DNA from 3 places in the Ensifer fredii genome. Region 2 is predicted to be linked to each of the others. Evidence: predicted binding sites of a transcription regulator. Region 2 holds the regulator's gene; each other region holds the start of a gene.
The links. Region 2 encodes LexA, which represses DNA repair genes until DNA is damaged. Its sites were predicted from a motif close to TGTTCNNNNTGTGTTCNG; they were not measured.
Positions count from the first base shown of each region.

Region 1: the regulator LexA is predicted to act here: its motif matches at 1,268-1,285, upstream of dnaE (DNA polymerase III subunit alpha).
Region 3: the regulator LexA is predicted to act here: its motif matches at 1,366-1,383, upstream of NXT3_RS12180 (ATP-dependent helicase).

Region 1 is NZ_CP024307.1:1,416,224-1,419,498, forward strand. Features, by position in the region: gene NXT3_RS06820 (ABC transporter ATP-binding protein) at 1-526, shown strand, start outside; gene NXT3_RS06825 (DUF5680 domain-containing protein) at 540-1,007, opposite strand; gene dnaE (DNA polymerase III subunit alpha) at 1,524-3,275, shown strand, end outside.
Region 2 is NZ_CP024307.1:1,911,015-1,914,289, forward strand. Features, by position in the region: gene NXT3_RS09525 (hypothetical protein) at 1-83, opposite strand, end outside; gene NXT3_RS09530 (hypothetical protein) at 244-543, opposite strand; gene lexA (transcriptional repressor LexA) at 1,050-1,760, opposite strand; gene NXT3_RS31945 (hypothetical protein) at 1,995-2,162, opposite strand; tRNA gene NXT3_RS09540 (tRNA-Ala) at 2,475-2,550, opposite strand; gene NXT3_RS09545 (sugar phosphate isomerase/epimerase family protein) at 2,638-3,275, opposite strand, start outside.
Region 3 is NZ_CP024307.1:2,464,209-2,467,483, forward strand. Features, by position in the region: gene NXT3_RS12170 (cyclase family protein) at 47-868, shown strand; gene NXT3_RS12175 (carboxymuconolactone decarboxylase family protein) at 888-1,298, shown strand; gene NXT3_RS12180 (ATP-dependent helicase) at 1,426-3,275, shown strand, end outside.

The sequences.
Region 1 (3,275 bases), 490 kb from region 2:
CCTCGCCGGGCTGCTCGAACATCCGGACGAAGGAGACGTGATCGTCAACGGCATCCCATGCAACGGCCTCAGCGACGACCGGCGCACGGCGATCCGCCGCAACGAGATCGGCTTTGTCTATCAGTTTCACCACTTGCTGCCGGAATTCTCAGCGCTCGAGAACATCATGATGCCGCAACTGATCGCCGGCTTGTCCAAGGCGGAGGCGGCCGAGAGGGCGAGGGCACTGCTGGACTACATGCGGATCGGACACCGGGCTGCACACCGGCCGGCCGAACTTTCTGGCGGCGAGCAGCAACGTGTGGCGATCGCCCGGGCGGTCGCCAACGCGCCGCTCATCCTGCTGGCCGACGAGCCGACCGGCAACCTCGACCCCGAGACGGCTGGCTATGTCTTCGAGGCGATGGAAGCCCTTGCGCGTCAGTCAGGCCTAGCGGCGCTGATCGCCACCCACAATCACGAACTTGCTGCTCTTATGGATCGTTGCGTGACGATCGAGGACGGCAAGGTCATCGAACTTCGATAGGCCGGAAGGAAGCTCACGGCACGATCAGTCCGCCGCGATAATCGAGCTCATAGGCCTCTTCGCCATCGACGAATATGGTCTCGCGTCCGGAAAAGTGGTCGGTCCCGCCGCGGCTGCTGTCGATATAGCAACCATAGGCGTGCTGATATTCCATGCCGCCGAGGAAGTGGCGCTTCTCGTGATACATCGTCTGCAGCGCCGCCTTGATGACGGCGCCGGCCCGTCGCGCATCGATCAGTTCCGGTCGGACGATCCGGCCGAAATAATTCATCGCCCAGCACGGCTTGCCGTCGTGCCAGACCGCTTCCTGACCGGCGAAGTCGCTGCCGCCGAAGTAGCTGTCGAGATAACGCCAGGCCCCGCGCTGATGGCCAATATCGTGGGAGCCTGTCCGGCACGCCGGCAGCCTGGCGCCATCACTGACATAGGTTTTAGCCTTAGCTTCGACGATGAAGTCTGTGAGTTCGTCGATGTTGATCATGGGCGTTCCCCTGGTATTGGATTGAGGATGCCTCAAGAGGAGGCGCGTGTAAAGAACAAATAGTGAACAAATGTCTCCGCACCGCAGCCTTTTGGCGGCAGATCGCCCCAAGGCCTTGCGTTTGGACGCCACCCTATTCGTCGATTCGGTCGGCCTGGCGTTTTGCCAGTCGCGTGGAAAGCTGATCGCCTTGGTTGCATTAACCATAGCCGGTGAATAACGGGCGTTTCATGCGTGCTTGCTTGACTATTGAACAAAAATAGAACAAAAAAAGAACAATAGCCGAAAGGAGCCATGTTATGACTGATTTCGTCCGTGATCTCGCTGCCTTCGCCTCGATGACCCTTTTCATCGCCAGCATCTCGGTGATCGCACTCGGCATGTGACCGCTCCACCCTTTCCCACGGTCCTCCGCTCTGCGGCCCTGGCAAAAACATCCCCGACAGGGCCGGAAGACTGGACAGTCGCGGCGGGAAACAGGATATCCTCGCACCGAACAGGAATCGGAGTGCGGCAATGGCAGGCGAGGATAGCATTGGGCAGAGCATGGCGGACGCGAATCCGCAATTCGTTCACCTGCGCGTGCACTCGGCATATTCGCTGCTCGAAGGCGCGCTGCCGCTGAAGAAGATCATCGCCAAGGCGGTGGCCGACGATCAGCCGGCCATCGGCATCGCCGACACGAACAACCTTTTCGCGGCGCTGGAATTTTCCCAGAAGGCGGCGGACGAGGGATTGCAACCGATCATCGGCTGCCAGCTCTCCATCGACATGGAGGACGAGGCGGAGGGGGAGCGGCGCGGTCACGCGCAGCAGCTCGCCAAGCTGCCTTCGATCGTCCTGATTGCCGCGACCGACGCAGGCTATGTCCGTCTCGTCGACCTGGTCAGCCGCGCCTATCTCGAAGGCGAAGGTCATCAGGCGGCGCGGGTGACGCGCTCCTGGCTCGCGGCGGGCGGCACCGATGGTCTGATCGCGCTGACGGGCGCCGGCAGCGGCCCTGTCGATCTGGCGCTGAAGGCCGGTTCGGCCGCTCTTGCCGAGGGGCGCCTCAAGGCGCTGGTCGAGCTGTTCGGCAATCGCCTCTATATCGAACTGCAACGGCACGGCAGCTATGATCGACGTCATGAGAGCCGGCTGGTCGAGCTCGCCTATCGCTACGACATTCCGCTCGTGGCGACGAACGAGGCCTTTTTCCCGTCGCCGGCCGACTATGATGCGCATGACGCGTTGATGGCCGTTGCCCACAATGCCGTCGTCTCTGACGACCGCCGCTTCCGGCTGACGTCGGATCACTATCTCAAGAGCCGCAAGGAGATGGCAGCGCTTTTCGCCGATCTTCCGGAAGCGCTGGAAAACACCGTGGAGATCGCGCGGCGCTGCTCCTTCATGCTGAAGACCCGCGGGCCGATCCTGCCGCGCTTCACCGGTGCCTCGGACGATCCCGTCGAGGCCGAGCGCGCCGAGTCCGCCGAGCTTCGCCGCCAGGCGGAGGAGGGGCTGGAGAAGCGGCTCGCCAAGCTCGGCATGGCGCTGGGCTACAAGGAAGAAGACTATCGCGAGCGCCTGGCCTTCGAACTCGGCGTCATCGAGCGCATGAAGTTTCCGGGTTATTTCCTGATCGTTGCCGACTTCATCAAATGGGCGAAGCAGCACGACATCCCCGTCGGTCCGGGCCGCGGCTCGGGCGCCGGCTCGCTGGTCGCCTATGCGCTGACGATCACCGACGTCGATCCGATGCGCTTCTCGCTCCTCTTCGAGCGCTTCCTCAATCCCGAGCGCGTCTCGATGCCGGACTTCGACATCGACTTCTGCCAGGACCGCCGCGAAGAGGTGATCCGCTACGTGCAGCAGAAATACGGCCGCGAGCAGGTGGCGCAGATCATCACCTTCGGATCGCTGCAGGCGCGTGCGGCGCTGCGCGACGTCGGCCGCGTGCTCGAAATGCCCTACGGCCAGGTCGACAAAATCTGCAAGCTGGTGCCGAACAATCCGGCAAACCCGACGCCGCTGTCGAAGGCGATCCAGGAGGAGCCGCGCCTTAAGGAGGAGGCGGAAAAGGAACCGGTCGTCGGCCGGCTGCTCGATATCGCGCAGAAGATCGAGGGTCTCTACCGCCACGCCTCGACCCATGCGGCGGGCATCGTCATCGGCGACCGTCCGCTGTCGCAACTGGTGCCGATGTACCGCGATCCGCGCTCCGACATGCCGGTCACCCAGTTCAACATGAAATGGGTCGAGCAGGCAGGCCTCGTCAAATTCGACTTC
Region 2 (3,275 bases):
TAGGACGGACGGGCGGGAACAAGTAAGCGCAGCGTCTCATCGGGGTTCTCGCAGTGTGTTTTTATTACCTCGCTTATTGACATATATGTCAACACATCCCCGTCAACAAATTATTAATTTTTGAAATCATCAACCCTTCGTGATGTTCACGAGCGTTGCAATATGCGCACAACCATTCGTTAGACGGCTGATTGAAGCGATCTTTGTCTCAGAGTCAACAGCCGCTGGCTCCGCCGGAGGCGCTCAGGGACGCTCGCTGTGTTGCTGCTCCACTTGATCGGCATATCCTTCAGCGGCCGGCCTTGGCGTGAACATGTAGATCAGGTCGTCGCATCCGAGCCCGCATCTCTGGTGCTCTCTCAGCTGCGTCCTGCGCTCACAGCTCTGGCCGATCAGGTTTATAAAGTCGCGGATAGGCATGTCGGCGCCGTGCTTTTCGATCAGCCGAGCGACGTTGTAGCGGCCCTTTCGCCCGCACTGCGAACAGGTCAGAACCATCTGGGGGAGGGTGAATTCGGCGAGTGTTCGTAGACGTTCAGGCATGCGCGATGCTCCTCGTTTGAGGTTGTCGAATCCCGCATGTCGTGAAGGGCGCCCGCACGCGCCGATGAGCAATTATCCTCGGTTTTCCGTTTCTGAAAAGTCGAGATTCCTCTGAAAAATCAATGGTGCAAAAACGGCAAAAAACGAGGCGCTTTTGGACCTGTTTTTCAGAAACGACATTGATTTTATTGGAAGTGGAGGGGATTTGCAGTCCTCTGCGTCACCACTCCGCCACGAGGCCTCTCGTGCTCGTAAAATCGAGCGATGGCGGGCGTTTAAAACGAATCCATGTGGAGCGCAAGAGGGAGACGTTCAAAAAAGACGCCCACAAACAGCTTTGAACAGGCCGGAATACGAGAGCGCTTCTTGCCGGTGGCATGGCGGACGCCGAGACCAATAAACGCCGGCCGCAGTAAGCGAGATCACGGAAGGCAAAGAGAACAGTTCTGTCGTCGCGACCGCGCGAAACGACCGCACACAGGATCGGCACAGGAACCCAAATCGGCCTAGTGATAGCGCCGGATCAGACCGACGAGTTTGCCCTGAATTTTCACGCGGTCGGGTCCGAAGATGCGCGTTTCGTAAGCCGGATTCGCCGCTTCCAGTGCGATCGATGCGCCCTTGCGGCGGAATCGCTTCAAGGTTGCCTCCTCGTCGTCGATCAGGGCGACGACGATGTCGCCCGGGCTGGCGGTGCTGGCGTTGCGGATGATCACCGTGTCGCCATCGAGAATGCCCGCCTCGATCATCGAATCGCCCTTGATTTCGAGGGCGTAGTGCTCGCCGCTGCCGATCATCTCGACCGGCACGGAAATCTCGTGCGTATTGTTCTGAATGGCCGAAATCGGCACGCCGGCGGCGATCCGGCCCATGACCGGCACTGTTATAGACGCGCTCTCGACCGGCGGCGTTGGCGCCGGCTTCGGTGCCGGGGGCTTGCCGAGGCTGCCCTCGATGACGCTCGGCGAGAAGCCGCGCCGCGGCTGGGCTGGGCTCGAATAGGCTTCCGGCAGCTTGATGACCTCGAGCGCTCGGGCCCGATTGGGTAGCCGGCGAATGAAACCGCGTTCTTCCAGCGCAGTGATCAGCCGGTGGATGCCCGATTTCGACGCAAGATCGAGCGCATCTTTCATCTCGTCGAAGGAGGGCGGGACCCCGGATTCCTTCATCCGTTCATGAATGAACAGAAGCAATTCCTGTTGCTTGCGGGTCAGCATGCGCGTCACTCCAGATTCGCGAAACAAATCAAGAACAGAAACTATCCGTTCCATATGTGTTCCGCAAGCACTTAATATTCCGTGAACTCATGCGTCGAGGCGCGTCCGCTATCAGGGCGGCACGGACGGTTTGCGGGTTTCGATGGTGGTGAAGACTTGCGTGCGGCAAGCGTCACACATAGGCGAGCGTTTGCTCACCTTTGACGACGCTGTGCATCGTCTTGACAAGCCGTCCTAGTAGGCGAGGCGCAGCCCGCCGGGGCTAAGAACGTCGAAGTCGGGTTCAGGGTAGGGGCCGTACCACTGGGTGTAGGTCGTGTTGCCCGTAGCGCCTGTCGTGGCGCATCCTGAAAGTGTGAGAAGAGCGATTAAGGCGGCGGCGATCAGAGATTTGAGAGGCATGGTAGTCCCCACTTGCGGGAGTTGCCGATATGCAATGATGCCAGGTGCTAAGTCTCTCTCAAATCAGGCTCTTTGGCAAGCGAGGGGCAAGGCGGGAAGACGGCACATCGGGTGGAAAACACCGCTCCCTCTGACTTCGGGTCGCTCGCTTCTTAACGGAATTCGCGTTCGCAATGGGTCTGCTGCGAACACAGTCTGAAGTGGTGGTCGTCCGAGGGTGACGAGCCACGTCGGATCGGCCCGCTACAGAGATGTCGCTGATGTCTTAGCGATGTTCTGTTACCTATGTCTCCGGGTCGGACAAAGGTCGTTTGGTGGAGTCGAAGGGAGTCGAACCCTCGACCTCCGCAGTGCGATTGCGGCGCTCTCCCAACTGAGCTACGACCCCAGCCGTTCACCTATATAGGCGGATTTGAGCGCCCGCGCCAGTCCCTCCCGGCGTCTCGCGTGGGGAGGATCGGGGCCGTCGTGGATGTCACTCGAGGAGAATTTGCTTGAGCGTCGCGGCGTCCTCGATGAAGGCGGCGGGATCGTCATTGGCGACGAATTCCAGCATTGCAAAGCGTCGCCCGGTCCAGCGCGATGCGGGGAGGGCCGTGAGGACGCTTCGCCAATAGTCGGATGCCGATGCCAGGGGAAAACGGTTGCGATTTCGATCCCAGGCGAAGACGTGGACATGAGATACATGCTGACCGATGCGGGCGACCTCTGCGAGCGCCTCGCCGAGCTCCAGCCCGGGCCGCGGCTGCCAATAGAGATAAACATTGTCGTGGGCGATCGCGTCGATCAGGCGGCTTGCCGAGTCGGTCGTGTCCGTCAGCGATCGCGGGTGATATTCCAGCGAGACGGTCACGCGGTGGCGCGCGGCTTCGGCGCCCATGTCGCGGATCGCCTTTGCGGCATCACGTCTTTCGCCTGCGCTGTAGTCCTTTGAATCGCGCCGGCGGGTGCCTGGCCAGATGCGGATATTCGAGGCACCGAGTGCAATCGCGCTCTCGAGCGCACGCCTGAATTCGATGAGGTCGTCAGTCGGTGGCGCGACATAGGATCCGTAGGATGTCGTCAGTTCGGCCCTTGCGCTGAGGAGCCCGACGATCCGGGCGTTGGACGTGT
Region 3 (3,275 bases), 550 kb from region 2:
ATTCTGCCTCATGAAACCGGACGTTGAAAAAGGGGGGAGAAAGCACATGTGCGATGCATGCGTGATCGAATCGGTAAAGCAGCAAATGTTGTCGCGGCGCAGCTTCTTCCGCGCCGCCGCTGTCGCATCGGCGGGCGCCGCGGCCGCCGGCATGGGGGTCGCGCCGCCGGCGCTTGCCACCGGCCATACGAGCGTCACCGACCTCACCCATGAACTCCATGAGGAGTTTCCGACCTTCTTCGGCCAGCAGCAGTTCTTCCGCGAGCAGAAGTTCAACTTTGCCGAACATACGTTCAACCTGTTCGAGCTCCGGGTGAACGAACATACCGGCACCCATGTCGATGCGCCGCTGCATTTCTCCGCCGACGGCCTCTCGGTCGCGGAACTGCCGGTCGAAAAACTCCTCGTGCCGCTCTGCATCGTCGACATTCGCGAGAGGGCGGCAGCCGACCCGGACGCGCAGGTCACACCCGAGGACATCAAGGCGTGGATCGCCGCCAATGGCGATGTTCCGGAGAATGCCTGCGTCGCCATGCTTTCCGGTTGGGCGGCCCATCTCGGCACGGAGAAGTTCCGCAACGCCGACGCCGAGGGCAAGCTGCACTTCCCCGGCTTCCATGTCGACGCAGCCAAGTTTCTGCTCCAGGAAACGAAGGCTGCCGGCATTGCCGTCGACACGCTCTCGCTCGATCACGGCATATCTCCTGACTTCGCCACCCACCGCGCCTGGCTGCCGGAGGGTCGCTGGGGGCTGGAAGCCGCCGCCAATCTCGACAAGCTACCGGCCAAGGGCGCAACGCTCGTCCTCGGCGCGCCGAAGCACCGCGGCGGCACCGGCGGGCCGGCGCGCGTTTTCGCCCTCGTTTAGAACCTCGGAAGGAAGCATCATGAGCACCGTTGCGCCGCCGTCCGACCCCGAATCGAACCTGCGCGTCAAGGCGGTTTTCGACGACATCCGCGCCACGCGGAAATCGGACTTCATCAACAATATGTGGCTGTGGCTCGCCTTCGATCCGGACCTGCTGGAACGCACCTGGGCGGAGGTCAAGGCGGTGATGGCGACGCCCTCGGCGCTCGATCCGCTGGTCAAGGAGATGCTGTACATCGCAGTTTCCGTCAGCAATGGCTGCGGCTATTGCATTCACTCGCACACCGCCGCCGCCAAGGCAAAGGGGATGAGCGAAGCCGAGCATGCCGATCTGCTGCGCGTCATTTCGCTTGCCGCCAAGACCAACCAGCTGGCGACCGCGCTGCAGGTCCCGGTCGATCCGGCCTTCGACGCCACGGCCGAACGATAGCGACATCGAAACACCAGCGCTGAAAACGCCTGTCTTTCCACAGGTTTGCAGAAATCCGACGAGACTCCGGAATAAAAGAAGAACATCCTTTCTGGCCTTTCGGTCCCGAATCACTACATTGGGCCGCATGAGCAAAGGTTTCGACGACATCCCCTTCTTCGACGAGGAGCCGGCGCCGCGCAAACCCGCCCCTGCCGCCGGCGGCATCGCGGCGCGCGCCATGGCTGCCCGCGACAAGGCGCAACGGCCGGACTATCTCTCCGGTCTCAACTCGGAACAGCGCGAAGCCGTCGAAACGCTGGAGGGCCCGGTGCTCGTGCTTGCCGGCGCCGGCACCGGCAAGACGCGCGTGCTGACCACCCGCATCGCCCATATCCTGTCGACCGGCCGCGCCTATCCCTCGCAGATCCTCGCCGTGACCTTCACCAACAAGGCGGCGCGCGAGATGAAGGAGCGCATCGGCGTGCTCGTCGGCCATGCGGTCGAAGGCATGCCCTGGCTCGGCACCTTCCACTCGATCGGTGTCAAGCTCTTGCGCCGCCATGCCGAACTCGTGGGGCTGAGATCCGATTTCACCATCCTCGACACCGACGACGTCGTGCGGCTGATCAAGCAGCTTATCCAGGCCGAAGGGCTGGACGACAAGCGTTGGCCGGCCAAGCAATTCGCCGCCATGATCGACACCTGGAAGAACAAGGGCCTCGATCCGGCGCATATCCCCGAGGGCGACGCCCGCGCCTTCGCGAACGGCAAGGGCCGCGAGCTCTACGCCGCCTACCAGAACCGCCTGGTGACGCTAAACGCCTGCGACTTCGGCGACCTGCTGCTGCACCCGATCCGCATGTTCCGCGCCAATCCGGACGTGCTCAAGGATTATCACGACAAGTTCCGCTATATCCTCGTCGACGAGTACCAGGATACCAACACGGCGCAATATATGTGGCTGCGGCTCTTGGCGCAGCGGCCGCAGAGCGGCAAGGCCGTCGTGAGAGAAACGCCTGCGGGCGAAGCCCGAGCCAGCCAAGGCTGGCCGGACGACGTTTCGTCCGCCCCCGCGGAGCGCAGCCGCGCAGGCGGCGACAGCGTGAGCGCAAACAAACAGCAGCAGATAAACATCTGCTGCGTCGGCGACGACGACCAGTCGATATACGGCTGGCGCGGCGCCGAGGTCGACAATATCCTCCGTTTTGAGAAGGACTTCCCGGGCGCCAAGGTCATCAAGCTCGAGCGCAACTACCGCTCGACCGAGCATATCCTCGGCACCGCCGCGCATCTGATCGCCCACAATGAGGGCCGGCTCGGCAAGACACTCTTCACCGAACGCAGCCACCCGGACGACGAGAAGGTGCATGTGCACGCCGCCTGGGATTCCGAAGAGGAAGCCCGCGCCGTCGGCGAGGAGATCGAACAGCTCCAGCGCCAGAAGCACAATCTGAACGACATTGCGATCCTGGTGCGCGCCTCCTTCCAGATGCGCGAGTTCGAAGACCGCTTCGTCACCCTCGGCCTCAATTATCGCGTCATCGGCGGCCCGCGCTTCTACGAGCGGCTCGAAATCCGCGACGCCATGGCATATTTCCGCCTCGTCTGCCAGCCGGCCGACGATCTCGCCTTCGAGCGCATCGTCAACACGCCGAAACGAGGCCTCGGCGACACCACCGTTCGAACCCTGCACGACTATGCCCGCGCCCGCGACATTCCGATGCTCGCCGCCGCAACCGAGATCATCGAGACCGACGAGTTGAAGCCGAAGGCGCGCAAGGCGCTGTTCGACGTCGTCACCGATTTCCGCCGCTGGCAGACCTTGCTCGAAACGACGCCGCACACGGAGCTTGCCGAACAGATCTTGGATGAGAGTGGCTATACGGCGATGTGGCAGGCGGACAAGTCGGCCGAAGCGCCGGGGCGGCTTGAAAACCTCAAGGAACTCATCCGCTCGATGGAGGCCTTCGAATCAATGCGCGGCTTCCTGGAGCA